DNA from 4 places in the Bradyrhizobium sp. 2S1 genome. Region 4 is predicted to be linked to each of the others. Evidence: predicted binding sites of a transcription regulator. Region 4 holds the regulator's gene; each other region holds the start of a gene.
The links. The regulator PhoB, encoded in region 4, activates phosphate uptake and scavenging genes when phosphate is short. The targets are predictions, from matches to a motif close to TGTCATNNANCTGTCAT.
Positions count from the first base shown of each region.

Region 1 (7,405 bases), 4.1 Mb from region 4:
ATGCCTGCGCCCTGGCGATCGAGGATCTGCTTCTATCCACAGACCACAGCCGCATCCACAAGTGTGGCGCGGCCGACTGTGAAGTCTACTTTATAGATACCAGCAAGGCGCACCGGCGACAGTGGTGCAGCATGAAGAACTGTGGCAACCGCGAGAAGCAGAGGCGCTGGCGCTCGGCGGTAGAATAGATTTCTGTGCAGCGACACGGGGGAGAGCGATAAGCCGCCCTCGCCTGCCCCTTCGAAAACATGCTGGTCTCAGGCGACGAGCTTCGCGAACAGATCGGCGTCGACATTGCCGCCCGAGAGCACGATGACGACGTTCTTGCCCTTGACGTCGATCCGCCCGGCCAAGAGCGCGGCAAGCCCAACCGCGCCGCCGGGCTCGACCACGAGCTTCAGCTCGCGATAGGCAAAGGCCACCGCGGCGCCGACCTCATCATCGGAGACGCTGACGCCATTTGCGAGCAGCTTGCTGTTGATGGCGAAGGTCAGTTCGCCCGGCATCATCGCCATCAGCGCATCACAGATGGTGCGCGCCGCGACCGGATGCGCCTCGCGATGGCCGACCTTAAGCGACAGAGCGTGATCGTCATAGCCCGCGGGCTCGGCGACGATCACCTGGGCCTGCGGATATTTCGCCTTCACCGCGGTGGCAACGCCGGCAATCAAGCCGCCGCCCGAGGCCGGCGCGACCACGATATCCGGCACAAGCCCGAGCGCCGCCATGTCCTCGGCGATCTCGCGGCCGGCGGTGCCCTGTCCTGCGATCACGAAGGGATCGTCATAGGGACGCACCAGGGTCGCGCCGCGCTTGCTGGCGATGCCGTTGGCGATCGCCTCGCGGTCGTCGCGATCGCGATCGTAGAGCACGACCTCGGCGCCATAGGATTTGGTCCGCTCGCGCTTGGTGAGCGGCGAGTCCGCAGGCATCACGATGGTCGCCTGCATGTTGAGGATCTTGGCCGCCGCGGCGACACCCTGCGCATGGTTGCCCGACGAGAACGCGACGACGCCGCCGCTGCGCTTGTCCCGCGGAATCGAGGCGAGCTTGTTGAAGGCGCCGCGGAACTTGAACGATCCGGTCCGCTGCAGCATTTCGGGCTTGAGGAAGACCTGGCTGCCAACGCGTTCGTTGAGAACGGGGAAGGTCAGGAGCGGCGTGCGCACCGCGAACGGCGCGACCACCCTTGCCGCGGCATCGATGTCCGCGGCAGCGACGGGTGGATTGAGAGTGGTGTCCGTCATCCACGATTTGTATCGCGGGGGGACGCGGCCCGGCAAGACGCTTTATAGCGTTTTCGAGCGAAGTGGGTACCGGTTCGCGTGAAGAAAACGCGTCAAAACAAAGACGCATGAGATCGTTCAGCGTGACGTGGGATGGGGGGCCGGCAGGGCGGCGAAATGGTGCTCTTCGGCGCCGAATTCGAGCGCTTGCCCCTCGCCGTCGGGTGCCGCGGGGCGGACGTTCATGCAGCGGTCGATGAACACCCGGGCCGACGCCTGCCAGGTATGGAGCGCGGCGAAATCGACGCAGGCCTGGCGCGAGATGCCGAGCGCCTCCAGGCAGGCGTGGTGCAGATCGTCGTCGAGCACGCCAACCGGCGCCGCGCCGATCACGTCGCGGGGGCCGGTGACCGGAAAAGCGGCAACCGGCAGGCCGCTCGCCAGCGCCTCGAGCAGCACCAGGCCGAACGTGTCGGTCCGGCTCGGGAACACGAACACATCGGCGGCGGCGTAGATTTCCGCCAGTTCCTCGCCGTGGCGGGCGCCGAGGAAGACGGTTTCAGGGTATTTTCGCTCCAGCGCCGCCCGCGCCGGGCCGTCGCCGACCACGATCTTGGTGCCGGGCAGATCGAGATCGAGGAACGCCTCGAGGTTCTTCTCCACCGCCACCCGGCCGACGCTGAGATAGACCGGCTGCGGCAGGCAGAGATCGACGTCGCGCGGATGGAACAGCGCGGTATCGACGCCGCGCGACCACAGCACCACGTTGCGGAAGCCGCGTTGGCGCAGCTCGGCCGCCAAGGCCGGGGTCGCCGCCATCACCGCCCGGCTCGGCCTGTGGAACCAGCGCAGCGCACGCCACACCCAGGCTTCGGGGACAGGCGTCCGTGCCGAGACATATTCGGGGAAGCGGGTGTGGAAGCTCGTCGTGAACGGCAGGCCGCGCTTGCGGCAATAGCGGCGAACCGCAAGCCCGATCGGGCCTTCGGTCGCGATATGGATGCTGTCGGGCCGGGCCGCCTCGATCAGGCTGGCGACCTTGGCCTGGTACGGCAGCGCCAGCCTCAGATCGCGATAGCTCGGCATCGCGAAGGTACGGAACTCGTCCGGCGTCAGGAAGCTCACCTCGACGCCGAGCGATTTCGCCGCCTGCGCCATCATGGTCAGCGTGCGGACAACCCCGTTGACCTGGGGATGCCACGCATCGGTCGCGACCAGGATATGCGTCATGCAGCGCGTGCCGTCACTCGCGGGACCGGCGCGATCCGGCGCACCGGATCGGTCCAGGTGATGATCTCGAAATGGCCGTCCTCATGCTCGGCGAGCGCGGTGCAACTCTCCACCCAGTCGCCGCAATTCATGTAGCGGATGCCGTGCTCGTCATGAATCGTCGCGTAGTGGATATGGCCGCAGATCACGCCGTCGCAGCCGTGGCGCCGCGCCTCGCCGGCAAGCGTCGCCTCGAACGCGCCGATATAGTTCACCGCCTTCTTGACCTTCAGCTTGGCCCATTGCGACAGCGACCAATACGGCACGCCGAACATCTTGCGGAAGAAGTTGACGAAGCGATTCATCTGGATCGCGAAGTCGTAGGCCTTGTCGCCGAGATGGGCGAGCCAGCGCGCGTTCTGCACCACAAGATCGAAGATGTCGCCGTGGATCACGAGGTAGCGCTTGCCGTCGGCGCCGGTGTGAACGGTGTTCTCCACCACATCGATGCCGCCGAAATGCGTGCCGTAATACTTGCGCAGAAACTCGTCGTGGTTGCCCGGAACGTAGATCACCTTGGCGCCCTTGCGCGCCTTGCGCAGCATCTTCTGCACGAAATCGTTGTGGGTCTGCGGCCAGTACCAGTTCGACTTCAGCGCCCAGCCATCGACGATATCACCAACGAGGTAGATCGTGTCGGCATCGTGAGAGCGGAGGAAGTCCAGCAGGCGGTCGGCTTGCGAACCGCGGGCTCCGAGATGGACATCGGAGATAAACAAAGTGCGAAAGTGCCGCTCGGGACTTTCTTCACTCAAGGAGTCACTTCCCATGCCTGTGCACCTAACAGATTCCTGTGACAAGGCGATGACGACCCCCGTGACCCAAGGCCTCACTAACAGTTAACGAGAATCAGCAGCACGCCCCTTCCCTGCGGATAACAGCGGCGTGCGACAATCTGGCGACATGGACGGTCGCCGCTGTGCGGAACAGACGGTGTGTTGCCGCGATATCGCGGCGGAACAAGGCGCGCGGACGACTGCGTAGATGGGGTAACGGGCCGGCCGCCCGCTCGCTACGGCGCGATTTGGAAGCGCGCTCGCGAGCGGCCTGTTGGTTGGAAGGCGGTCGTCCCTCAAACTGATGGTGTCAATAAACGGAGTCGGGCAAGCCCGCTCCAAGCATCATTAAGGGACGACCATGTACCACTATGCAGGAATCGACGTGTCTTTGGAATGCTCGAGCGTCTGCCTTGTCGATGGGACAGGTAAGATTTTGCGCGAGGCGAGGGTTGCGAGTGAGCCGGAGGCCTTGATCACCTGGTTGCGGTCGCTGGGGTTGGTGCTGGAACGGATCGGGCTGGAGGCTGGTCCGCTGTCGCAATGGCTCTACGCAGCGATGCGGGATGCGGGCCTGGCAGTCGAACTGTTGGAGACGCGGCACGTCCGCGATGCCTTCAAGGCGATGCCGGTGAAGTCGGACCGCAACGATGCCCGCGGGATCGCGCAACTGATGCGGCTGGGCTGGTTCCGGCCGGTGCACTGCAAGTCGATCGAAGCGCAAGAGACGCGGGCGGTTCTGACGGCACGCAAGCTGCTGCAGTCCAAGCTGCGCGACATCGAGAACAGCCTGCGCGGCGTGCTCCGCGGCTTCGGTCTGAAGGTCGGCACGACCACCGAGCGCACGTTCGCCGAACGCATCCGGGAGCTCGTAGCGGGCCATCCCGGACTTGAGATCGTGGCACAGGCGCTGCTCGAAGCCCACGCCGTGCTGCGGCGCGAGTTCAATGGCCTGGATAAGCACACCCAAAAGCTCGCCAGGTCGCACCCTCAAGCCCGCCTCCTGATGACGACACCGTCCGTCGGCCCGATCGTGGCGCTTACCTACGCCTCGGCGGTCGACGACCCGAAGCGCTTCCGGTCCTCGAAGGCGACGGGAGCGCATTTTGGCCTCACCCCGAAGAAGTACCAATCGGGCGAAACCGACTATACCGGCCGCATCAGCAAGATCGGCGATGCCTCCGTGCGCGAGGCGCTCTATCAAGCGGCTCACGTCATGCTGACCAAGCCGGTCAGGAACTGCTCGGCGCTGAAAGGCTGGGCGATGCGGATCGCCCGGCGCGCAGGCCTGCGCAAGGCCAAGGTGGCGCTCGCACGCAAGCTCGCCGTCGTTCTGCATCGCATGCTCGCCGACGCCAAACCGTTCAACCCGATGGCCAAGGCCTCGGCAACCTAAGCAAGGAGCAGCAATCGGTTCTGGGCGGGCCACGACACCAGGCTCTCCCTGAGCGAGGTCCCTGCGCCGGGACGATGGATCCGGTCAGGCCGCCATCCGGGAAGTGGCTCACAACCACGCTTCCGTAGATTGGCCGGCCGGCTCCTCAATGCACCCCATCAGGCGACGGCCTTCGCGCCGATCCCGTACAGAAGCAAGTGCCCGGCGAGTGGATCACGCAAAAAGGGATTGACTTACAAAGGCCCGTTACAGAAGCCCGGATGGAGCGAAGCGCAATCCGGGTCCTGCATCCGCGGATAATCCGCTCCCGGATTTCGCTGCGCTACATCCGGGCTACAAGATTGATCCGCGCTACGCCGGCTCAGTAGAATTTGTGGAAGTGATGCACCGGCCCGTGGCCGTGTCCGACGGCGAAGCGATCGGCAGCGGCGATCGCGTCCGTGATCCAGGCCTTCGCGTTGCGCACCGCGGCCTCCATCGCCTCGCCCTTCGCAAGCCCCGCTGCGATCGCCGACGACAGCGAGCAGCCGGTGCCGTGCGTGTTTGATGTGGCGATGCGCGGCGTCGCCAGCGCGATGCTGCGCTCGCCATCGATCAGATAGTCGATGCTCTCGGCACCATGCCCGTGACCGCCCTTGACCAGCACCGCGCGGCATCCCATCGCCAGCAATTGCCTGCCCTGCCGCGCGACGTCGGCCTCGCTGGAGGCAACCGGCTGGTTCAGCAGCGCCGCCGCTTCCGGCAGATTCGGCGTGATCAGCGATGCCAGCGGAAACAGCATGGTCTTCAGCGCATCGACGGCCTCGGCCGCGAGCAGCCGATCGCCCGAGGTTGCGACCATCACCGGATCGAGCACAATGTGGCGCGGTGCCCAGCGCTTCAGCCCGTCGGCAATCGCAGCGATTGTCTCGGCCTGCGCCACCATGCCGATCTTGACCGCGCCGACGTCGAGGTCTGAGAACACAGCATCGATCTGGGCCGTGACGAACGCCGCAGGCACCGGATGGATGCCGCTGACGCCCCTGGTGTTCTGCGCGGTCAGCGCCGTGATCGCGGAGGCCCCGAAAACGCCGAGCGCGGCAAAGCTCTTGAGGTCGGCCTGGATGCCCGCCCCGCCCGAGGAATCCGAGCCGGCAATGGTGAGCGCGACCGGCGTCATCTCGCAGCACCGGCGGTTGATACGAATGAGACCGTTACGATCAAGACCATGGCCTGTCCTAGCCCGGCCGCCCATCGGCAGCAAGTTCGCCTGACTTTACCGCGAGTTGGCCTTGAGTTGGCCTTGCCTTGGCGGCCCGTTTTGGGCCTATAGTCGCGAAAATCCCCCGGAGACGACTTTGATGGTTCCTTTCTTCGTCCAGATCAAATGCAAGCTCGGCCAGTCCTACACCGTCGCCAACGCGCTGGCGGAAGCCGAGATTGCCTCCGAGATCTACTCCACCGCGGGCAATTACGATCTGCTGGTCAAGTTCTACGTCGACCACGACACCGACATCGGCCATTTCATCAACGAGAAGGTTCAGGTGATCCCGGGCATCCAGGACACCCTCACCATCATCACCTTCAAGGCGTTCGGCGCGAAGTAGACTTCGACTCCACTTTCGTCATGGCCGGGCAGATTCGCGAAGCGGGTCTTCCCGCTAGATCTCCCGGGCATGACCAAGCCAGGTGAAAGCGCCTGACGACATGGATCACGCTCTGAGCAAACCTCTCAGGAATCCTTCGCGGGCTTCTTCACCGGTTTCGGCGGTCCCTCGACCGGCGGCAGCGACTTGATGTATTCGGCGATTGCGTCGCGATCGTTCGGCGAGAGCTGCGAGGTGTTGCGGATCACGCGCACCATCGATCCGCCGGCGCTATCGCCGTCCGGCGTCTGCCCGCTCTCGAGGAAATAGGCGACATCCTTCGCGCTCCAGTCCGACAGCCCCCTCGGCGTGATGTTGGGCACCCAGCCCTCGCCCTCCGGATTCGGGCCGCCGGCGAAGCGTTGCGCGCTGATGATGCCGCCGAGGAAATTCCGCGGGCTGTGGCACTCGGCGCAATGGCCAAAGCTGTTGACGAGATAGGCGCCGCGATACCACTGCGCCGAACGGCTGGGGTCCGCGATGAACGGCTGGCCGTTCATGAACAGGAATTTCCAGACGCCGACATTGCGCCTGATGTTGAAGGGAAACGGCAAATCGTGATCGCGCACCTTGCCGGCAACCGGCGGCAAGGTCTTCAGATAGGCAAACAGGTCACGCACGTCATTGAGCTTGGCGTATTGATAGGACGTGTAGGGAAACGCCGGGAAATAGTGCGCCCCCGATGGCGAGGTGCCCTTCATCACCGCGGTGACGAAATCCGCCTCGCTCCAGCGGCCGATGCCGTCGTTCGGATCGGGCGAGATGTTCGGCGCATAGAAGGTACCGAACGGCGACGGTATCGCAAGCCCGCCACCGAGCCTGGTGCGGTCGTCCTGCTTCGGCACGGCGTGGCAGGAGGAACATCCCCCCGCATTGAACGTTGTGAGGCCGTTGGCCAGGTTGGGCTGGTAGGCGGGCAGCGCGCTTGCGGCAACGGTCGCGGGGATCGTCAGCCACCAGAACACGCCGAAGCCGATTAAGCCGGCCAGGACGGCCAGGAGAAGAATTCGTCGCAACATTCACCGATCCGTCATTGGTCGCTTCAGCCTCTCAACCAGTATGATGGCAACCCGTCGCACAAGCTCGCATCAAATTTGCCGCAGGCACGATCAA
Region 1 is NZ_CP147717.1:5,913,590-5,920,994, reverse strand. Features, by position in the region: gene HAP54_RS28005 (CGNR zinc finger domain-containing protein) at 1-188, shown strand, start outside; gene HAP54_RS28000 (threonine/serine dehydratase) at 258-1,247, opposite strand; gene HAP54_RS27995 (glycosyltransferase family 4 protein) at 1,365-2,456, opposite strand; gene HAP54_RS27990 (UDP-2,3-diacylglucosamine diphosphatase) at 2,453-3,265, opposite strand; gene HAP54_RS27985 (IS110 family transposase) at 3,633-4,667, shown strand; gene thiD (bifunctional hydroxymethylpyrimidine kinase/phosphomethylpyrimidine kinase) at 5,029-5,826, opposite strand; gene HAP54_RS27975 (Lrp/AsnC ligand binding domain-containing protein) at 6,008-6,253, shown strand; gene HAP54_RS27970 (c-type cytochrome) at 6,379-7,311, opposite strand.
Region 1: HAP54_RS27990 (UDP-2,3-diacylglucosamine diphosphatase) is a predicted target of PhoB. The motif match lies at 3,289-3,305, and genes of this name have one in related genera.

Region 2 (7,405 bases), 3.6 Mb from region 4:
GGCCTCGGCGTCGAGATTGTGGGTCTCGTGACGCAGATGGAAGCGCGTGTCGGCGGCGAGAAGCGGCCGCAGCGCCTCGATCGCATCGAGCAGCTTGCGCGCGTTCTCCGCGCTGCGCAGGCCGGGCTCCCACGACCAGGTCGTGCCGTGGAACACGGTGGTGATGCCGTTGGCGATCGCCTGCCGGTCGCTGTCGATCAGTGCCACGTCGGTCGGGAAGTCGACGCCCGGGCGCGGCATCATCTGCCGCTCGAACGCATCGCCGTGCAGATCGATGATGCCGGGCAATACCAAGAGCCCGCCGGCGTTGATGTGAAGCGCGGCGCGGCCTTGCTCGGCGTCGAGCGCGCCGATATCGCGGCCTGCGGTCCGCAGCGAGGTCTCGACCAATCCGCCGTCAACCAGCGTGCGTCCGCCCTCGATGAAAATGTCCGTCACGATGCGGCACTCCGTTGTTTGGCCTGTGCTTGGGATACGGCCTCGGCCTCATACTTGTCGAGGAATTCCTCCACCGCGAGCTTGCGAAAGTCGGGCAGGACACGGCGAAGTGTCTCGTGATCCCAGTCCCACCACGCCAGCGCAGCGAGACGATCCGCGATCGCTTCGGAGAAGCGCCGCTTCACCGGGCGCGCCGGATTACCGGCAACGATGGTGTAGGCGGGCACGTCCTTGGTCACGATCGCGCCGGCGGCAATCACGGCGCCGGTTCCGATGTTGCGGCCCGGCAGCAGGATCGCGCCGTGACCGATCCAGACGTCATGGCCGATATGCACGTGATGCGCACGTCGCCAGTTGAAGAAGTCGGTGTCGTCGTTCTCGCCGGGAAAATAAGCGCTGGCGCGGTAGGTGAAATGCGCCTGTGTCGCGCGATGCATCGGGTGGTTGCCGGGATTGATCCGGGTCATCGCCGCGATCGAGCAGAACTTGCCGATCGATGTGTAGGTGATCTGGCTGTCGTTCACGACGTAGGAATAGTCATCCATGCTGACTTCAAGCAGGATCGTGCGCGCGCCGACCTCGGTATATTTGCCGAGCTTGCTCTCGCGGACCGACGCAGTCGGGTCGACGGTCGGCACAACCGAGAGTGTTTTTCCGGCCATCAGGGCTTCCGCAAATCTTGTAAGTCTTTGGCTTCCGGGAGATGCGCGCTCGTCATCGGGATGCTTGATGACAACATCATGACGTCACGATGACGGCAAGAGAGCAGGTGTGGACGATCGCCGCACCGCAACGTCGCGTCACATAACTGTAAAACACCGGGGATAGCGATGGCCCAACACGGCGCGGTTGGAGCATTACATGCTGGTGGTGGAAGGTTTGACGTGCCGGTTCGGCACAAAAGCCGCAGTCGACAACGCATCCTTCTCGATCGCGCCGGGCAGCTTTGTCGGTGTGATCGGCCGCTCCGGTGCCGGCAAGTCGACCCTGTTGCGGATGATCAACCGTCTCGCCGATCCGACCTCCGGCCGCATCCTGTTCGAAGGAACCGACGTGACTGCATTGCGCGGCAAGGCGCTGCGGCAGTGGCGGGCGCGCTCGGCGATGATCTTCCAGCAGTTCAACCTTGTCGGCCGTCTCGACGTGCTGACCAACGTGCTGATGGGCCGGCTGGCCCAGATTCCGTCCTGGCGTTCGTTGGCGCAAGCCTGGCCGGAGCAGGACAGGGCGCTCGCGATGTCCGCGCTCGATCAGTTCGACATCGCCCAGCTCGCGGCGCAGCGCGCCGACCAGCTTTCGGGCGGCCAGCAGCAGCGCGTCGCGATCGCCCGCGCGCTGGTGCAGGAGCCCGACATCATCCTCGCCGACGAGCCGATCGCCTCGCTCGATCCGCGCAACACCAAGATCGTGATGGATGCGTTGCTGCGCATCAACAAGCATTTTGGCATCACCGTGCTCTGCAATCTGCACTCGCTCGACCTGGCGCGGACCTATTGCGATCGCCTGGTCGGGATGGCGGCGGGTCGCGTGGTGTTCGACGGCGCCCCGGCGGCGCTGACCGATCATATCGCCCGCGAGCTCTACGACCTCGAGGCCAACGACGTCATGGGCGGCGCGCCAATGCCCGCGCCCGACGGCGCGACCGTTCCGGCACTCGGCACCGCCGCCGCGGCCTGAGCGTCGCGCGTTTTCCGATCTGAATGGCCGAGCATTTTGCCCGGCCAACAGGTGCAACCATAACAAAGAGGGGTAGTCATGTTCACTCGTCGCATCATTCTGGCCGGCGTCGCCGCGCTGGCGCTTACCGGTTCCGCATCCGCGCAGGACTGGAAGGCAAAATATCCGGAGCTCACCTTCGCGGTGGTGCCGGCGGAGAACGCCTCGGGCGTCACCGAGCGCTGGACGCCGTTCGTTGCGTATCTGTCGAAGGAGCTCGGCGTGAAGGTCACGCTGCGCATCGCCAATGACTACGCCGCCGTCATCGAAGGTCAGCGCGCCGGCAACATCCAGATCGCCAGCTACGGCTCGGCCTCGTTCGCGCGCGCGCGCCTGACCGGCGTCAAGACCGACGCGTTCGCCAACGACATCAACGCCGACGGTTCGACCGGCTATTACTCGGTGTTCTTCGTCAAGGCCTCGAGCCCATACAAGAGCGTCGACGATCTGAAGGGCAAGAACCTCGGCCTGGTCGATCCGAACTCGACCTCGGGCAACAACGTGCCGCGCTTCGAGCTCGACAAGATGGGCATCGCCGACGCCGACACCTATTTCGGCAAGGTCGTGTTTACCGGCAGCCACGAGAACGCGGTTCTGGCGCTGGCGCAGGGCACCGTCGACATGGCCGCCAACCAGTGGACCAGCGACGACGATTCGACGCTCGCGCAGATGCTGACCAAGGGCATGCTGAAGAACGCCGACGGCTCGGCGATGAAGAAGGACGATTTCCGCATCATCCACAAGTCGGCGCCGATCATCAACGGACCCTATGCGTACAACGCTGATCTGCCCGAGGACCTGAAGGCTGCGATCGCGAAGGCCTTCTTCGAAGCCCCGACCAAGGACAAGGCCGCGTTCGACCGTCTCTCCGACGGCCAGAAGAAGGGCTTCCATCCCGCCACCACCAAGGACTGGGATGGCACGATCGAGCTGATCAAGTTCGTCGACGCTCTGCGCAAGAAGAAGGCGAGCTGATCGTTCGCCTGACGTCACGAGGCCGGGCCTGTCAGCCCGGCCTTTGTTCTCAACTCCGAACCGGACTGGCACGCGTCGATGGCGACCGCCGTATCCATTCTTCCGGCGCAGCAACTGGCAATGCTGGAAGAGGCCTACCGCAGGTCGGTCTCGCGCAAGCGGCTGAAGGCCGCGCTGGCGGCGGCAGTATTCTGCGCGGCCCTGGTGATCGCCGCGGTCGGCGCGGAAGTGAACCTGCGCACGCTGTTCACCTATTTCGGCAACTTCGTCAGCTATTTCGACCGCATCCTGACGCTCGAATCGGGCGCACGGGTGTGGACCGATTTTCCCGAATGGTTCTGGGGCTGGAAGAAATGGCTGAGGATGCTCGGAGAGACCGTGCTGATCAGCTATGTCGGCACGCTGACCGGCGCGGTGTTTGCCTTCGCTCTGAATTTCTTCGCGGCCCAGAACACCTCGCCGGCGCCGTGGCTGCGCTTCACGGTACGCCGGCTGCTTGAATTCGCCCGCACGGTGCCCGGCATCGTGTTCGCGCTGATCTTCGTGATCGCGTTCGGCCTCGGACCGATGGCCGGCGTGCTGGCGATTGCGATCCACTCGACCGGCGCGCTGGGAAAACTGTTCGCCGAGATCGTCGAGAACGCCGACATGAAGCCGGTCGAGGGCATCCGCTCCACCTGCGCGAGCTGGCTGTCCTGCATGCGCTTTGCCGTCCTGCCCCAGGTGTCGGCGGGCTATGCCAGCTACGCGCTGCTGCGCTTCGAGATCAACGTCCGCGAAGCCTCGGTGATGGGCTTTGTCGGTGCCGGCGGCATCGGCCAGGAGCTCGTGGTCGCGATCCGCAAGTTCTACTATTCCGACGTCAGCGCCATCCTGGTCACCATCATCATCACCGTCTTCATCATCGACATCTCGACCGGCCCGCCGCGGCGCGGCTGGCGTTGCCGGCCATGATCGTGGCGGCGCTTGCGGTCTTTGTGTACGGCCTGGTCGATCTCGACTTCTCGCCGTCCAGGCTGATCGCGGGCCTCAGCCAGCTCGGCTGGATCACCATGTTGATGATCCCGCCGAATCCCGGCGCGTCATTCCCGCTCTACATGCAGGCGCTTGGCGAGACGCTGTCGATCGCGCTGCTCGGCACCACGCTTGCGGCATTGCTGGCGCTGCCGGTCAGCCTGCTGGCGGCGCGCAACATCATCCCCTCGAACCTGATCCGCTTTCCGGTGCGCCGCTTCCTGGATTCGATCCGCGGCGTCGACACGCTGATCTGGGCGCTGGTCTGGATCAATGTCGTCGGACTCGGCCCGTTTGCCGGCGTGCTCGCGATCATGGTCTCCGACTTCGGTGCGTTCGGAAAGCTGTTCTCCGAGGCGATCGAGGCGGCTGACCGCAAGCAGGTCGAGGGTATCCGCGCCTCCGGCGGCAATAGCTTGCATGAAATCCGCTTCGGCCTGTTGCCGCAGGTGCTGCCCGTGATCGCCGGCCAAGTGCTCTATTTCATCGAGTCGAACACGCGTTCGGCCACCATCATCGGCATCGTCGGCGCCGGCGGCATCGGCCTACAACTCGCCGAGCAGATCCGCGTGCTGGAATGGCAGAAGGTGTCGTTCCTGATCCTGATGATCCTGATCGCAGTCGCGGCGATCGACTTCATCTCGAGCAAGCTACGCTTTGCGATTATTGGTCAAAGGGCGGTGGCCTAGCTCGCCGCGCGCTCAATCATCCTTCTCCCCTTGTGGGAGAAGGTGGCGTAGGCGGCCTTTGGCCGCCGTCTTCTAGAAGGACGCCGATGCCTTGGCATCGGCTACGGCGCCGGATGAGGGGTATCTCTCAGCGAAATCAGAAGCCGATGTGTTCGCGGAGAGATACCCCTCACCCGGATCGCATCTGGCGATGCGATCCGACCTCTCCCACAAGGGGAGAGGTGCACCGCCAGTGTGGCGGCACATTCAACCGTTCTCGACCAGAAACTCCACGCGCTCGGCGGCAAAGCGCGAGCGTTTGGTCACCAGCGGCTGGTCCAGCATGTCGACGTCGGTTGCGTCGACCACCAGCACCGGCCGTCCCAGCGGCAGATCGAGTCGCGCGGCATCAGTGGCATCGGCGATTGCCGCGGTGATCCGGGTCGAGGCGCGGTGGTAATCCCTGACGCCGTAATGCCCGAGCAGCTTCGTCATCGAGTGCACGTTGGCGAACACGCTGCCGGCATCGGGAAACCGCTCGGCCGACAGCCATGTGGTGGAGACGCAGATCGGCGTCCGGTCGGCGAGGCGCACCGCTTCGATCCGGATCAGCCGCGCACCGATCTTCAGGCCGAGCTCACGCGCGATCTCGCGGTTGGCGATATCCTCGCCGGCCTCGATCAGCTGGCCGCGCGGTTCGTGGCCGCCGGCGCCGACGATCTCCGAAAATCTTGTGCGTGAGCGCAGGGGATAGGCGAGGCGCTGGGCCTCGACATAGGTGCCGCTGCCGCGCTCGGCGCGCACCAGGCCGCGCTCGGCCAATGCGGCGAGCGCCCGCCGCACGGTGTGGCGGTTGACCCGGTAAGTCTCGGCGATCTCCATCTCGCCGGGCAGCTTTTCGCCCGCGGCAAAGCGGCCGTCAGCGATGCCGCGCTCAATGCCGTCGGCGACCTGCCGCCACAAGGCGACGCCGGAACTTTCCTGCATGCTCATGGCGCGGTGATACCAGAAATCGTCGGTTTGTCACGAAACAGTCATGGCGCTCGGCTATCAAGTTATCTAGTATCATAGACAACTTAATGCAAGCAAGGTTGCCCATGAGTTCGACCGGACCAAACAGCAAACAGGCCCAGCGCAAGGCCGCGATGTCGGTGCTGGCGCATGCCGCCGCTGCCGACATCGCAGGCCGGCTCGCGGCGATCGCGGTGCCGGCGCATGAGAACCTGCGCGAGCCGGAGAACGGCCTTGTGATGCTGCGCGGGCGGATCGGCGGCGACGGCGCGCCGTTCAATCTCGGCGAGGCGACGGTGTCGCGCGCGGCGGTGCGGCTTGCGACCGGCGAGGTCGGCTTCGGCTACACGCTCGGCCGCGATGCACAGAAGGCGCAGATGATCGCGCTGTGCGACGCCATGGTGCAGTCGGCGGAGTTGTCCGGTGAGGTGGAGGCAAAGGTGATCGCGCCGCTGCGTGCGGTCATGAACGCCGAACGCGCCCGCAAGGCCGCCGAGACCGCGGCGACGCGGGTCGATTTCTACACGATGGTGCGCGGTGAGGGGTGATGCAATGACGACGATTGCCGAAATGCCCGCAGGCTTTGCCGACAAGGTGCTGTCGGCGCAATCAACCTTCCGTTCCGTGATGGAGGCGATGGCGCGTCCGGGCAGCGTGCAGCGCGTTGCGGCGAGCGCAGGCACGCCCGCCGGCATGATGCGCGGCGCGGCTGCGATCGCGCTGACGCTGTTCGATCACGACACGCCGATCTGGCTCGACGCCGCGATGTCGGCGACGCCGGATGTCGCCCGCTGGCTGAAGTTTCACGCCAGCGCGCCGGTGGTCGGGGACTCCTCGATCGCAAGCTTCGCGCTGATCGGTGATGCCGCGAACCTGCCGGCGCTCGATCGCTTCGCGTTCGGCAGCAGCGAATATCCGGATCGTTCCACCACGCTGATCCTGCAGGTCGACAGCCTGACGCAGGGCCCGGCCTTCGAGCTGAAGGGGCCCGGCATCGACGGCAGCGCGCTGTTGCAGGCGATGATCAAGCCGCGCGATCTGTTCGAGCGGCTGTCGATCAACGAGGTCCTGTTCCCGCGCGGCATCGATGTCGTGCTGGTCCATGACGATGCCATTGTCGCGATCCCGCGCACCACGCGGCTGATCGCAAGCGGAGTGTGAGCGATGTATGTAGCGGTCAAGGGAGGCGAGCGCGCCATCGAGAACGCCCATCGCCTGCTCGCGCATGAGCGGCGCGGCGATCGCGATGTGCCCGAGGTGACGCTAGCGCAGATCTCCGAACAGCTCGCGCTCGGCGTCGATCGGGTGATGACGGAAGGCTCGCTCTATGACCGCGAGCTCGCGGCGCTGGCGATCAAGCAGGCGCGCGGCGACATGATCGAGGCGATCTTCCTGGTCCGCGCGTTCCGCGCCACGCTGCCGCGCTTCGGTGCCACCGAACCGGTCAACACCGGCGAGATGCAAGTGCGGCGGCGCATCTCCTCGACCTTCAAGGACGTTCCGGGTGGCCAGATCCTCGGCCCGACCTTCGACTACACCCACCGCCTGCTCGATCCGCAGCTCGCGGAAGGCTTTGTGCCGGA
Region 2 is NZ_CP147717.1:5,388,113-5,395,517, forward strand. Features, by position in the region: gene HAP54_RS25485 (alpha-D-ribose 1-methylphosphonate 5-triphosphate diphosphatase) at 1-438, opposite strand, end outside; gene HAP54_RS25490 (chloramphenicol acetyltransferase) at 435-1,100, opposite strand; gene phnC (phosphonate ABC transporter ATP-binding protein) at 1,300-2,115, shown strand; gene phnD (phosphonate ABC transporter substrate-binding protein) at 2,194-3,129, shown strand; gene phnE (phosphonate ABC transporter, permease protein PhnE) at 3,208-4,083, shown strand; gene phnE (phosphonate ABC transporter, permease protein PhnE) at 4,080-4,832, shown strand; gene phnF (phosphonate metabolism transcriptional regulator PhnF) at 5,079-5,804, opposite strand; gene phnG (phosphonate C-P lyase system protein PhnG) at 5,909-6,370, shown strand; gene phnH (phosphonate C-P lyase system protein PhnH) at 6,375-6,983, shown strand; gene HAP54_RS25530 (carbon-phosphorus lyase complex subunit PhnI) at 6,987-7,405, shown strand, end outside.
Region 2: phnF (phosphonate metabolism transcriptional regulator PhnF) is a predicted target of PhoB. The motif match lies at 5,833-5,849, and genes of this name have one in related genera.

Region 3 (7,405 bases), 4.3 Mb from region 4:
GGACGCTTGGCTCCAGCGCCAGTTTCGATGCCGGCCGCGGCTGCCCCTACCAGTGCTCGTTTTGTACCATTATCAACGTGCAAGGCCGCAAATCGCGCTACCGATCGGCCGACGATGTGGAGCACATCGTGCGCCTCAACTGGGCCCAAGGCATTCGAAAATTCTTCATCACCGACGATAACTTTGCGCGCAACAAAGAGTGGGAATCGACCTTCGATCGCCTCATCCAGCTCCGCGAAATGGACGGCATCCCGCTCGGCCTGATGATCCAGGTCGACACGCTATGCCACAAGATCCCCAACTTCATGGAAAAGGCAAAACGCGCCGGAGTAAAAAAGGTCTTCATTGGACTTGAAAACATCAACCCCGACAATCTTGCGCTAGCGAAGAAGCGGCAGAACAAGATCACCGAGTATCGAAAGATGCTGCTGGCCTGGAAGGAGCAGGGCATCTTGACCATCGCGGGCTATATCCTGGGCTTTCCAGCCGACACGCCGGAGACAATCAAACGCGACATCGCCATCATCCAGGAAGAACTGCCGATCGACCTTCTCGAGTTCTTTTGTCTGACGCCGCTGCCCGGCTCCGAAGATCACCAGACGCTCTGGAAAAACGGCACAGCCATGGAAGCGGACCTCAACAGCTACCATGTCGAACACGTCTGTACGGCCCATCCCAAGATGAGCAAGCAAGAGTGGCAGGACATCTATCACGAGGCCTGGCAGCTCTATTATACGCCCAAGCACATGAAGGTTCTGCTGCGACGCGCCGCGGCCACCGGCGTTCCGATCGGCAATCTCGCAAAGTACCTACTCACTTTTTCGACGACGGATCGCCTCGAAAAGGTACATCCCCTTCAGGGTGGGATTTTCCGCCTCAAGCATCCGTCCGAGCGGCGACCCGGCTTGCCGCGCGAGAACTCCTGGCTGTTCTGGCTGCGCTTTGGCTGGGAGACGCTCGTGAAGCACAGCGTCCTCACCGTGGCGATCGGACGGTTGTTGATTTGGAAAACGGTCATCGCCTACACCCGGGGGCCAGCAACTATCTTGACCGCGCGCTCACGCCGGTCAGCGACGACGGTGATGAGACGCTCGACCTTCTCACCAAGACGGCGGGCGCCCGCGCTGCGGTCGCTCATTTCGAGAGAATCGCCGGACTGACGGGCACCCAAGTCGCTTGATGCAAGGCCCATTTTAGGTCGAGCTGTTGCGGATGAGCTTCGACACACGTCCGGCGAAGCTCGTCTCGGGCGTGTGACGGAAGGCGAAGTCCTCGTTTCGGTTCACCGGTTCACCGAACGCTGCCTGTCATAGAACCAGGGTTAGCGCCGCACGATCGAGCCGGTGCGCCCGACCAGCCGTGCCAGCTGCTTGAAACGGCTGCCGACGCGGTCGGCAACCAGATCCACCATCCGGTGCTCGAACACCAGCATCAGCTTGCGGCCCTGGGTGCGGAAATGGGTTGCCGGCAGCACGCCGGTGCGCGCCGCCGTGATCAGATGCGCGACGCGGAACGCGGCGCCGAGCACGCGCGCGCGCTCGTCCATCGCCGGCGTCACCAGCGCGCGGATCTGCGACGGCGGTTCGTTTTCCTCGCTGAGGCCGGCGTAGCGATAGAACACCGAGAGCGCGACGAAGGCGCGCCCCTGATGGGTGATCGAGCCGAAATTGCCGTTCATGATCAGGCTGAGGGTTTCCTCGCCGCGATGATCGGGATGCACCCGCCAGCCGATGTCGGAGAGCAGGCAGGCGACGTGACGCAGCCTGCGGTCTTCCTCGGTCTCGCGCAGCCTGACGACGCGCACCAGCCGGTCGGTCCACGCCGTCAGCTCCTGGGCGTGGCGGGCCGAGCGCGACAGCAGTTCGTTGAGATTCTGCGCGGCGCAGACCAGCCCGTCCTTGGCGCGCTCGGCCTGCGGCAGCATCTCGTAGAGCAGGCCTTCGCGCACGCCGAAGGTCGAGAACACGATGGTCTTCGGCTGCGCGACGCGGATGATGTATTCGAGCACAAGCGCGGCATAGCTCAGCAGGGGCCGCCGCGCATCGGCGACCGACTCGATGTTGGCCAGCATGTTGGTGGCCGCCAGCCGCCGCAGCCGCTGCGCGAAGTCGAGCGCGTCGGCCGCCGGGATCGAGTAGCCGTGCATCACCTTGAGCGGATAGCCGCTCTGGATGATGTGAATGCGCGCCAGCGCACGCCAGGTGCCGCCGACCGCGTAGAAGGTGCGGCCGCGCCCGGTCTTGAGCTGGGCAACGCCGAGCAGCTCGTTCTTGACGATGCGTTCGGCGCGCTTGATCGATTTGTCCGAGAGGTCCTGCAGCGCGAGGCTGCCGAGCGGGAGCGTCACGCCGCTGCGCACCCGGTTGCCCTTGACGTCGATCAGTTCGAGCGAGCCGCCGCCGAGATCGCCGACGATGCCGTTCGGATTGTGCACGCCCGACACGACGCCGAGCGCGGACAGTTTCGCTTCACGCGGTCCGGACAGAATCTCGATCTTGGCGCCGCAGATGCGCTCGGCCTTGGCGATGAAGTCGGGACCGTTCTTGGCGTCGCGGCAGGCCGCGGTCGCGATCGCATAGACGCGGCCGACCTGCTGTATCCTGCACAGCGCGCGAAAGCGGCGCAGCGCGGTGAGCGCCTTGTTGACCGCATCGGTCGCGAGCAGGCCGGTGCTCTGCACCTCGCGTCCGAGCCCGCACAGCGCCTTCTCGTTGAAGATCGTGACGAGGCTGCGCGCCATCGCCTCGTAGACCACGAGACGAACCGAGTTCGAGCCGATATCGATCACAGCGACGCTGGAAGCGCGCTTGCGCGGCCGCTTCACAGGAAAGCCCCCTTAAGACGATGGCTGCTGACGCTCGTTACGACGCGTGAGCCGGCGCGGTGAAGATTCCTTGAGAGACTTACCACGGCCGGACAGACTCGGATTTGTCATGAAGTAGTCATGCAGGTTGAACGGCTCTTCGCCTTTCGCGGCTTTCATACGCGTTGACGACCCGTCCGGCAACAATTGCCAGCTCTGCTCGGTGTCCTTCAGGTTCGCGACCATGATCTGTTCGAGAACCTGCTGATGCACCGTGGGATTTTGCAGCGGACAGAGAACCTCGACGCGGCGGTCGAGGTTCCGCGGCATCATGTCGGCGGACGAGATATACACAGCAGCTTTTGTGCTCGGCAGGCCCTGACCCATGCCGAAGCAATAGATCCGACCGTGTTCCAGGAACCGGCCGATCACCGATTTGACGCGAATATTCTCCGACAATCCTGGCAGCCCCGGCCGCAGGCAGCAGATGCCGCGCACCACGAGCTCGATCGCGACGCCGGCCTGCGAGGCCTCGTACAGGGCGTCGATGATGTCGGGATCGACCAGCGCGTTCATCTTCATCCAGATCGCGCCGGGCCGGCCATGTTTGACGTGGGCGATCTCGCCGTGGATGTGCTCGATGATCCGCTTGCGCAATGTCAGCGGCGACACTGCCATCTTCTCGATGTCGCTCGGCTCGGCATAACCGGTGATGTAGTTGAACACCCGCGCGACGTCGCGGCCGATGATCGGGTCCGACGTAAAGTAGGAGACGTCGGTGTAGATGCGGGCGGTGACCGGATGATAGTTGCCGGTGCCGGTGTGCACATAGGTCGTGAGATTTCCGCCCTCGCGGCGCACCACCATCGACAGCTTGGCGTGCGTCTTCAGTTCGATGAAGCCGTAGACGACCTGCACGCCGGCGCGTTCGAGGTCGCGCGCCCAGCGGATATTGGCCTCCTCGTCGAAGCGCGCCTTCAACTCGATCAGCGCGGTCACCGACTTGCCGGCCTCGGCGGCATCCGCCAGCGCGCGCACGACCGGCGAGTTGTTCGAGGTGCGGTAGAGTGTCTGCTTGATCGCGACGACGTCGGGGTCACGCGCCGCCTGCTGCAGGAACTGCACGACGACGTCGAAGGATTCGTAGGGGTGATGGACCACGAGGTCCTTCTGCCTGATAGCGGCAAAGATATCGCCGCCATGGTCGCGCACCCGCTCGGGATGGCGCGGCACATAGGGCGGGAATTCGAGGTCCGGGCGATCGAGGCGGGTCAGCTGCGACAGCTCGTTCATCGCCAGCACGCCGTCGACCAGGATCACTTCATCATCCGCCGCCGACAGAGCGTGCTGCACGAAGCTGCGGAGCTCTTCCGGCATCTTGGCTTCGATCTCGAGCCGGATCACCGATCCGCGCCGGCGGCGCTTCAGCGCCGTCTCGAACAGGCGAACGAGGTCCTCGGCTTCTTCCTCGATTTCGAGTTCGGAGTCCCTGATGATGCGAAACGCGCCCTGGCCCTTGACGGTGTAGCCAGGGAACAGGCGGCCGATGAACAGACCAGTGGCCTGCTCGAGTGTGATCAGCCGCGCCGGACCGCTTTCCTTCGTGGAGGGAAGGCGGATGAAGCGGTCGATCTTGCCGGGCATGCGGATCAGCGCGTTCATCGCCTTGCCGTCGGATATCCGCGACAATTGCAGCGCCACGGTGAAGCCGAGGTTCGGGATGAACGGGAAGGGATGGGCCGGGTCGATCGCCAGCGGCGTCAGCAGCGGGAAGATGTTGTGGAGGAAGTGATCCTCGATCCAGGTGCGTTCGGATTTGGTGACGTCGCGCCCGTCGACCAGCTGGATGCCGACCTTGGACAGGATCGTCCGCAGATCGCTCCAGATCGCCTGCTGGTCGGAGGCGAGCTGTGAGACGGTCTTGTTGATCATCACGAGCTGCTCGGCCGGCAGCAGGCCGTCCGGGCTGCGCTCGGCAATGCCTTCGCGGACCTGCGCCTTGATGCCGGCGACGCGGACCATGAAGAACTCGTCAAGGTTATTCGCCGAAATCGACAGGAAGCGGACCCGCTCCAGCACGGGATGGCCGGTATTGACCGATTCCTCGAGCACCCGGCGGTTGAAGTGCAGCCAGGAGAGCTCCCGGTTGATGAATCGCTCGGGGCTGGATGCAATCGCCGGGACGGCGGGTAGCTCCGCCTCTTTTTCTTTGATTTCAGTAGCTTGTGCCGAGTCCATCAAGTGCTGGTCCAATTCGGGGCAGGGAGCCGGAGCGGTGTAGCCGAGGGCCGCACAGACCATGTGATATTGCGATGACGTTTCGATGACATTGATGTTCCGCCCGCCTGCGCCGTCAAGCCGCGGGACCCGTCAGGCATCGCGCAACAGTTCCGCCGCCAGCGCCCGCGTCACCGGGCGGCCGAGCCGCAGTGCCTCGGTGTCCAGGAGCTCGACCGCCTGCCGGACGGCGGTATAGGAGCGCTCGATCCGGTTGCAGAGGTAGCTGACCAGCGGCTCGTCCACGCTCATCTGGCGGTCGGCGCAGAACTTCACGATCAGGCCGCGGAACAGCTGGTCGTCGGGCGGCAGCAGCGTCACCGTCGGCACCGCGCGGAGCCGGGAGCGCAGGTCGCGCAATTCGATCTCGAACGCTGACGGCGGAATGCGCGCCGTGATCAGCACGAAGGCATCGTCCTGGCGCGCGAGATTCATCAGATGGAACATCGCGCGCTCGTCGAAATCCGACGGCCTCAGGTCCTCGACCACCAGCGCGCCGGTCGCAAGCGCGGTCGGCACCGCCTCGGCGGTCAGCGCATGCGCGGCGGTCGAGCGAGCGCCGGCGCTCTCGGCCCAGATCGCGGCGAGGTGGCTTTTACCGGAGCCGTCCGGTCCCACCAGCAGCATGATTCGGTTCGGCCAGTCGGGCCAGCCATCGATCAGCGCCAGCGCAGCCTCATTGGCGGGCCCCTCGAGGAAATCGTCGCGGGTCAGTTTCTCCTCGTGCGGCAGGGCCAAGGCCAATTGACGAGGTTGAACGCTACCGGCCACGCAAGTCTCCAAACCACTTTATTTTAGCAGATTATGCTCTACCGAGCTTCGATCGTGCTCATGTGCCGCACCCACTCCACGAGATAGAGGGACACCGAACCCAAAGTAAAGATCGTGACCAAACCCATCAGGATCAGGTCGTAGGGGTGCGGCTGGAAGCCGAAGCCGAGCGAGGCCAGCACCAGCGCTGCGAATGCGACCTGCGCCACCGTGTTGAGCTTCGACACCATCAGCGGCTTCATCTCGACCGGCTTGTCGAACAACCATGACACAATCACGGCGGAGACGATCATGATGTCGCGCGACACCACCAGAATCACGATCCAGCGCGGTACCGCGCCCCAGATTCCGAGCGCGACATAGATCGACACCAGCAGCGCCTTGTCGGCGAGCGGGTCGAGCAGAGCGCCGAGCTCGCTCGTCATGTTGAAGCGCTTGGCGAGGAAACCGTCGACTGCGTCCGAGACGCCGGCGATCACGAAGATCGCGAACGCGATCTCCATCTGGCTGGACACGATGGCCCAGACGATCACCGGCACCAGGATGATGCGGCCGAGGGTGATGATATTCGGAATGCTCAACTTGAATCGCTTCCCGGCTAGAAGCCTGATTTTACTCGATATCCGGCTCTTTTGCGCAGTGGCCGGATGTTATCTACATAGTATCGCAGCAGCATTGCCGCGAGCCATTGCGCGGGGGCGGAATTCCTCGTAACCAGCCCCTGATCATCTGGAATTGGGCATGACCGAGCGCAAAAACGGGCTCACTTACGCGGATTCGGGTGTCGATATCGACGCCGGCAATCGTCTGGTCGATCTGATCAAGCCGATGGTGCGGGCCACCGCGCGGCCGGGTGCGGACGCCGAGATCGGCGGATTCGGCGGGTTGTTCGACCTCAAGGCCGCCGGCTTCAAGGATCCGGTCCTGGTGGCCGCGACCGACGGCGTTGGCACCAAGCTGAAGATCGCGATCGAGACCGGCATCCATGGCGGCATCGGCATCGACCTGGTCGCGATGTCGGTCAACGACCTCGTCGTGCAGGGCGCGGAACCGCTGTTCTTCCTCGACTATTTCGCCTGCGGCAAGCTCCACCCGGAGGCTACCGCACAGATCGTCGCGGGGATCGCCGAGGGCTGCCGCGAATCCGGCTGCGCGCTGATCGGCGGCGAGACCGCCGAGATGCCCGGCCTCTACAAGGACGGCGATTACGACCTCGGCGGCTTTGCGGTCGGCGCGGCCGAGCGCGGCACCCTGTTGCCGACGGCCGATATCGCGGCGGGCGACGCCGTGATCGGGCTTGCCTCCTCGGGCGTGCACTCCAACGGCTATTCGCTGGTGCGCAAGATCGTCGAGCAATCCGGCGTTGCCTATGACGCGCCGGCGCCGTTCGCGCCGGTCATGACGCTCGGCGCGGCGCTGCTGACGCCGACCAAGCTCTATGTGAAATCCTGCCTGCGCGCGATCCGCGAGACCGGCGCGGTGAAGGGGCTCGCCCACATCACCGGCGGCGGCTTCACCGACAACATTCCGCGCGTGCTGCCGAAGCACCTCGGC
Region 3 is NZ_CP147717.1:8,220,328-8,227,732, reverse strand. Features, by position in the region: partial or broken gene HAP54_RS38880 (B12-binding domain-containing radical SAM protein) at 1-1,180, shown strand, start outside; gene ppx (exopolyphosphatase) at 1,322-2,824, opposite strand; gene HAP54_RS38870 (RNA degradosome polyphosphate kinase) at 2,837-5,041, opposite strand; gene HAP54_RS38865 (DnaA/Hda family protein) at 5,174-5,851, opposite strand; gene HAP54_RS38860 (CDP-alcohol phosphatidyltransferase family protein) at 5,890-6,432, opposite strand; gene purM (phosphoribosylformylglycinamidine cyclo-ligase) at 6,593-7,405, shown strand, end outside.
Region 3: HAP54_RS38870 (RNA degradosome polyphosphate kinase) is a predicted target of PhoB. The motif match lies at 5,116-5,132, and genes of this name have one in related genera.

Region 4 (7,405 bases):
ATCTATGGTGCGGTGGTGGTGCCGATGCGCGGCTTCTCGGCGATCGCGGGCGCGCTCGCGCTCGCTGTGATCGTGATCCCGGTCGTGCTGCGCACCACCGAGGACATGCTGCTGCTGGTGCCCAATCCGCTGCGCGAGGCGGCCTCCGCGCTCGGCCTGCCGCGCTCCCTGGTGATCAAGCGGATCGCTTATCGTGCAGCGCGATCCGGCTTGATCACCGGCGTGCTGCTGGCGACCGCCCGCGTCGCCGGCGAAACCGCGCCGCTGCTGTTCACCGCGCTGTCGAACCAGTTCTTCAGCTGGGATTTGACCAAGACGATGGCCAACCTGCCGGTGACCATCAACAACTTCGTGCAGAGCCCCTACGCCTACTGGAAAGAGCTGGCGTGGAGCGGTGCGCTGCTCATCACATTCACTGTGCTCGCGCTGAACATCGGCGCGCGCATCCTTGGTGCCGAAAGGGCCGCAAAATGACCGAGCTTTCCGTTTCCACGACTGCCGCGAGCCACGTTCCCCAGGTACCGCTGCCGGAAGCGCCGCCGAAAGTCACGGTGCGCAACCTCAACTTCTATTACGGCGAGCACCACGCGCTGAAGAACATCAACCTGACGCTCGGCACCAACCGCGTCACGGCGTTCATCGGCCCGTCGGGCTGCGGCAAGTCGACCCTGCTGCGCATCTTCAACCGGATGTACGATCTCTATCCGGGCCAGCGCGCGGTCGGCCAGCTGATGCTGGACCAGACCAACATTCTCGATCCCAAGCTCGACCTCAATCTGCTGCGTGCGCGGGTCGGCATGGTGTTCCAGAAGCCGACGCCGTTCCCGATGACGATCTACGAGAACATCGCCTTCGGCATCCGCCTCTACGAGAAGATCTCGAAGTCCGAGATGGACGACCGGGTCGAGAAGGCGCTGCGCGGCGGCGCGCTGTGGAACGAGGTCAAGGACAAGCTGAACGCTTCCGGCCTGTCGCTCTCCGGCGGCCAGCAGCAGCGGCTGTGCATCGCGCGCACCGTGGCGGTGCGTCCCGAGGTGATCCTGTTCGACGAGCCGTGCTCGGCGCTCGACCCGATCTCGACCGCCAAGGTCGAGGAGCTGATCCAGGAGCTCTCCGAGGACTACACGATCGCGATCGTCACCCACAACATGCAGCAGGCGGCGCGCGTCTCCGACAAAACGGCCTTCATGTATCTCGGCGAGCTGATCGAGTTCGACGACACCAACAAGATTTTCACCTCGCCGAGCGATCGACGCACGCAGGACTACATCACCGGCCGGTTCGGCTGAGGAGACAAGCGATGGCTTCTGAACATACCGCCAAGGCATTCGACAGCGACCTGCAGGAGTTGACCCGTCTGGTCGCCGAGATGGGCGGCCTCGTCGAGCGCATGATCACCGAGTCGGTCGACGCGCTGATCCGCCGCGACGTCGCGCTGGGCAAGCGCGTGGTCGCCGCCGACATCGAGATCGACAATCTGCAGCGCGTCATCGAAGAGCGCGCGGTGCTGACGATCGCCCGCCGCCAGCCGATGGCGATCGACCTGCGCGAGATCGTCAGCGCGATGCGCGTCGCGACCGACCTCGAGCGGATCGGCGACCTCGCCAAGAACATGGGCAAGCGCGTCGCCGCGCTGGAGAGCGATTTCCAGCCGCTGAAGTTGATCCGCGGCCTCGAGCACATGACCGACCTCGTACTGTCTCAGGTCAAGTCGGTGCTCGACGCCTATGCGGCGCACGATCTGCCGGCGGCGATGAACGTCTGGAAGGGCGACGAGGAGGTCGATGCGATCTGCACCTCGCTGTTCCGCGAGCTGCTCACCTACATGATGGAGGATCCGCGCAACATCTCGTTCTGCATCCATCTGATGTTCTGCGCCAAGAACATCGAGCGGATCGGCGACCACGCCACCAACATCGCCGAGACCGTGTTCTACATGATCGAGGGCCAGCAGATCACCGACAAGCGTCCGAAGGGCGATATGACCAATTTCGCCACCACGGTGCCGGGCAACTAGGGCATGATCCGCATCGGCGGAACCGGATTGTCGTCGCGACAAACCGTTTCCACGGGGAATATGCTCAGGGGTTGAGTGTTTCGGTTTGCGTTTGGGCAACGGATCACCACAGAGAAAGAACTTAGACCGATGAGCGCACGCATTCTGGTAGTCGAAGACGAGGAAGCGCTGACGACGCTGTTGCGCTACAACCTCGATGCGGAAGGCTACGACGTCGAAACGGTGGGACGCGGCGACGACGCCGACACCAGGTTGAAGGAGCGCATCCCCGACCTCGTTGTGCTGGACTGGATGCTGCCGGGCCTGTCCGGCATCGAGCTGTGCCGCCGTCTGCGGGCGCGGCCCGAGACCAAGCAGCTTCCGATCATCATGCTGACCGCGCGCGGCGAGGAGAGTGAGCGCGTGCGCGGGCTTGCCACCGGCGCCGACGATTACATCGTCAAGCCGTTCTCGGTGCCCGAGCTGCTGGCGCGCGTGAAGGGCCTGCTGCGCCGTGCGAGCCCGGAGCGGCTTGCCACCGTGCTGACCTATGGCGACATCGAGCTCGACCGCGAGAAGCGCCGTGTGGCGCGCTCCGGCCGCCCGATCGATCTCGGGCCGACCGAATATCGTCTGCTCGAATTCTTCCTCGAGCATCCCGGCCGGGTGTTCAGCCGCGAGCAGCTGCTCGACAGCGTCTGGGGCCGCGACATCTATATCGATGAGCGCACCGTCGACGTGCATATCGGCCGCCTGCGCAAGCTGCTCAATCCGGGCCGCGAGCAGGATCCGATCCGCACCGTTCGCGGCGCCGGCTACGCGCTCGACGACCGCTTCGCAAAGGCTGAGCCGCAGCCGTAAGGCCGCGCGGCATTCACAAGCCGCAACACGGCGTCGTCCCGGCCTAGTGCGCAATTGCGCACTAGGCCGGGACGTCGCCGGTGATGCATCCGGGCGACGAGCCACAAAAAAATCCCCGCTTTCGCGGGGATTTGTTTTTGAAGTCTACGCCAGTGTCCCGAGTGCTCACTTGATCTGCGGTTTCGCCGACGGCCGGCGGCGATCGCCGGCGGGCTGGTAGGCGACGCGCGAGTGGTGTGCGCAATAGGGCAGGCCGCCGAGCGCCTTGCCGCCGCAGAAGAAGAATTCCGGGCTCGAGGGATCGCCGACCGGCCAGTGGCAGGTGGCTTCGTTCAGCTCGAGCAGCGACAGCCGCTGGCTCATCGGCACCACGTTGTCGTAGGAGATCGGATAGGGCTCCATCTCGACCTCGAAGGCATGCGCCAGCGCGGTGTTGCCGCGCGAGACCGGACGCGCCACCCGCATCATGTGCTGGGCGGGGCGGGCCTTGCGCTGCCGCGGCGCCGCCGTGGAGGGGGCCTTGGCGCGGCCGGAGAGGCCGAGCCGATGCACTTTGCCGATCACGGCGTTTCGCGTCACATTGCCAAGTTCCGCGGCGATCTGGCTGGCCGAGAGGCCAGACTCCCAGAGCTTCTTCAGCTGCTCGACGCGATCGTCGGACCAGGTCAATACAGTCATCGCATTCTTCCTTTCGCATGGCGCCGGTCATTGGAGCGACGCTGCGAGCCAAATCCGGGTCAAAATCCCAGCGGCCAGAATCCCTTAGCCCTCGCCGGGCGCGGTTTTGAGCCCGAACGTTTACGTGTGACACGAAGGCTACTTAGAGGGTCCAGTACTGCCGCACGAGATGTCGTACCCGACAGGCCAAACGCTACAATATGGCGTGACTCTGGCGCAAGAGTCCGCGGCCGTGCGTCCACATGTTCCCACAAAGTTAAGCACTGCAATGAGGCTTTTCCACCGCACCGGAATGCTCCGGATTGCGCTCGTTCCGCATCGCAGGAAGGTCGGCAAAGGCCGGCTGCTGGCGATTGACACCTACTGGCCGCAGCATAGAATGCCTGTACGTGCCGCCCGCAAAGGCGGCCGTTTTGTTTTCCGAAGCTGGCCGTTGCTGCACTGGCGTCAAGCCGCCCGGCAATTGTCGGCTTCAAACCGGCAGTGAACGCCATGACCAACAGCGCCTCGTCGCATCTGCTCCCCGTCTTCGCCCGGGTCGATCTCGGCTTCGAGCGCGGCGACGGCGCCTGGCTGATCGCAACCAACGGCGACCGCTATCTCGATTTCACCTCGGGCGTTGCGGTGAACGCGCTCGGGCATGCGCATCCGCATCTGGTCAAGGCGCTGCAGGAACAGGCGACCAAGCTCTGGCACATGTCGAACCTGTTCAAGAGCCCGGACGGCGAGGCGCTGGCCGCCCGGCTGTGCGAGCAGAGCTTTGCCGACTTCGTGTTCTTCTGCAATTCCGGCGCAGAGGCGATGGAAGGCGTGATCAAGCTGGTCCGCCACTATCACTTCTCCAAGGGCCATCCCGAGCGCTACCGCATCATCACCTTCGAAGGTGCCTTCCATGGCCGCACGCTGGGTACGCTGGCCGCGACCGGCTCGCCAAAATATCTCGAGGGTTTTGGCCCGCCGATGGACGGCTTCGACCAGGTGCCGCACGGCGACATCGAGGCGGTGAAGAAGGCGATCGGCCCGCATACCGCCGGCATCCTGATCGAGCCGGTGCAGGGCGAGGGCGGCGTGCGCTCGGCGCCGCAGGCGTTCTTCAAGGCGCTGCGCGCGCTGTGCGACGAGCATGGCCTGCTGCTCGCATTCGACGAGGTGCAGACCGGTATGGGCCGCACCGGCGATCTTTTCGCCTACAAGCGCACCGGCGTGACCCCTGACGTGATGTCGCTGGCGAAGGCGCTCGGCGGCGGCTTCCCGATCGGCGCGGTGCTGGCGAGCGCCAAGGCCGCTGAGGGCATGGCGCCGGGTTCGCACGGCTCGACTTTCGGCGGCAATCCGCTGGCGGTCGCCGCGGCCAATGCCGTGCTCGACGTGATGCTGAAACCCGGCTTCTTCGATCACGTGCAGAAGATGTCGCTGCTGCTCAAGCAGAAGCTCGCTTCCGTTGTCGACCGCTATCCGTCCGTGCTGGCGGAAGTGCGCGGCGAGGGCCTTTTGATCGGCGTCAAGGCCGTGGTGCCCTCGGGCGACCTCGTCGCTGCGCTGCGCAACGAGAAGCTGCTCACCGTCGGTGCCGGCGACAATGTGGTGCGCTTCCTGGCGCCCCTGATCGTCACCGAGGCCGAGATCGACCAGTCGATCGGCTCGCTTGAGCGCGCCTGCTCTGCGCTAGCGGCGGCCCAGCCGAAGAAGGCGGCGGGATGATGAGCAAGCCGGTCCGTCACTTCCTCGATATCAACGAGCTGCCGCTCGGCGAACTGCGCAACATGCTGTCCGCCGGCGCCGCCATGAAGGCGAAGCTGAAGGCCCATGAGAAGGGCAGGAAGCCGCTCGAGGGCAAGACGCTGGCGATGATCTTCGAGCGTCCGTCGACCCGCACAAGGGTGTCGTTCGACGTCGGCATGCGCCAGCTCGGCGGTGAATCCATCATGCTGACCGGCACCGAGATGCAGCTCGGCCGCGGCGAGACCATCGCCGACACCGCGCGCGTGCTGTCGCGCTATGTCGATGCGATCATGATCCGCATCCTCAACCATGACGCGCTGCTCGAGCTCGCGGCCCACGCCACCGTTCCCGTCATCAACGGCCTGACCCGCCGTTCGCATCCCTGCCAGGTGATGGCCGACCTCATGACCTATGAGGAAAACCGCGGCTCGATCGAGGGCAAGACCGTGGCCTGGACCGGCGACGACAACAACGTGCTGGCCTCCTGGGCACATGCCGCCGAGCGCTTCAAGTTCCAGCTCAATGTCGCGACCCCCCCGGAGCTCTCGCCGAAGAAGCCGATGCGCGACTGGATCAAGGCGACCGGCGCGCCGATCATGCTCGGCACCGATCCGGAAGCCGCCGTGCGCGGCGCCGACTGCGTCGTCACCGACACCTGGATGTCGATGGGCGACAAGGAGGGCGAGCACCGCCACAACGTGCTGAAGCCCTATCAGGTCAATGCCAAGCTGATGTCGCTCGCCAAGCCGGACGCGCTGTTCATGCACTGCCTGCCCGCGCATCGCGGCGAGGAGGTCACCGACGAGGTGATCGACGGGCCGCAATCCGTGGTGTTCGACGAGGCGGAAAACCGCCTGCATGCGCAGAAGGGCATTCTGGCCTGGTGTTTCGACGCGGTCGCGTGAGCATATCTGCGTTTCCCGGATGCTGCGCAGCGCGCCGCTCTTGCGGCGTGGTGCGCTGCTGATCCGGGATCCATGCCGAGACCCAGTGTGGGTCCCGGCCCTGCGGAGCAGCGTTGCACGCTGCACCGCGTCCGGGACACGAGTGCCTAGCAAGCCCCTTTATTTCATGGTTCGAGACCCCAGATAGAGCGCCATGGCTTCACAATCCCCCGACATCAAAATCACGCCCGAGGCGCCGGTTCGCGCGCCGTCAGCGGTTCCTGTCGACGATGCCGTGCTGGCCTTCGAGGTCGGCGCGCTGGATCTGCGCGGCCGGCTGACCCGGCTCGGCCCCGCGCTCGACGAGATTCTGCACAAGCACGATTATCCGCCCGCGGTCGGCAAGCTGCTCGGCGAGGCCATCGTGCTGACCACGCTGCTTGGCTCATCGGTCAAGTTCGAGGGCCGCTTCATCCTGCAGACCCGGACCGACGGTCCGGTCTCGCTGCTGATCGTCGACTTCCAGGCGCCCGACCGGCTACGTGCCTATGCGCGTTACGATGAGGCGCGCCTCAAGACCGGCCAGAGCTCGGGCGAGCTGCTCGGCAAGGGCCATCTGGCGATGACCATCAACCAGGGCGCGAACACCACCAGCCGCTATCAGGGACTGGTCGCGCTCGACGGCGGCGGCCTCGAAGAGGCGGCCCACGAATATTTCCTGCGCTCCGAGCAGATACCGACGCGGGTGCGGCTTGCGGTCGGCGAGGAGATGCGCGGCGGCGAGGGCGGCAAGCTGCACTGGCGCGCCGGCGGCATCCTGCTGCAATTTCTGCCCAAGGCGCCCGAGCGCGCCAAGCAGGCCGATCTGCATCCCGGCGATGCGCCGGAGGGCACGGCCACGCATCACGTGCCGGACGATGACGCCTGGGTCGAGGGACAGTCGCTGATCTCGACCGTCGAGGATGTCGAACTGATCGATCCCGATCTGTCCGGCGAACGGCTGCTGTACCGGCTGTTCCACGAACGCGGCGTTCGCGTCTTCAACCCGCAGACGTTGCGCGCGCAGTGCTCCTGCTCGCGCGATGCGGTGTCGTCGATGCTGAAGAGCTTTGCGCCGAACGATCGCGCCGAGATGGTCAAGGACGGCAAGGTCGTCGTCACCTGCGAATTCTGCTCGTCGGTCTACGAGTTCACGCCGCAGGAAGCCGGCGCCGAGTAGGCGGGAGACCGACCACAAAGCCCGGTAACGAGGCCTGTCAGCTCA
Region 4 is NZ_CP147717.1:1,802,906-1,810,310, reverse strand. Features, by position in the region: gene pstA (phosphate ABC transporter permease PstA) at 1-474, shown strand, start outside; gene pstB (phosphate ABC transporter ATP-binding protein PstB) at 471-1,289, shown strand; gene phoU (phosphate signaling complex protein PhoU) at 1,301-2,017, shown strand; gene phoB (phosphate regulon transcriptional regulator PhoB) at 2,147-2,857, shown strand; gene HAP54_RS08655 (GcrA family cell cycle regulator) at 3,023-3,535, opposite strand; gene HAP54_RS08650 (aspartate aminotransferase family protein) at 4,028-5,236, shown strand; gene argF (ornithine carbamoyltransferase) at 5,236-6,162, shown strand; gene HAP54_RS08640 (Hsp33 family molecular chaperone) at 6,356-7,360, shown strand; gene HAP54_RS08635 (hypothetical protein) at 7,398-7,405, opposite strand, start outside.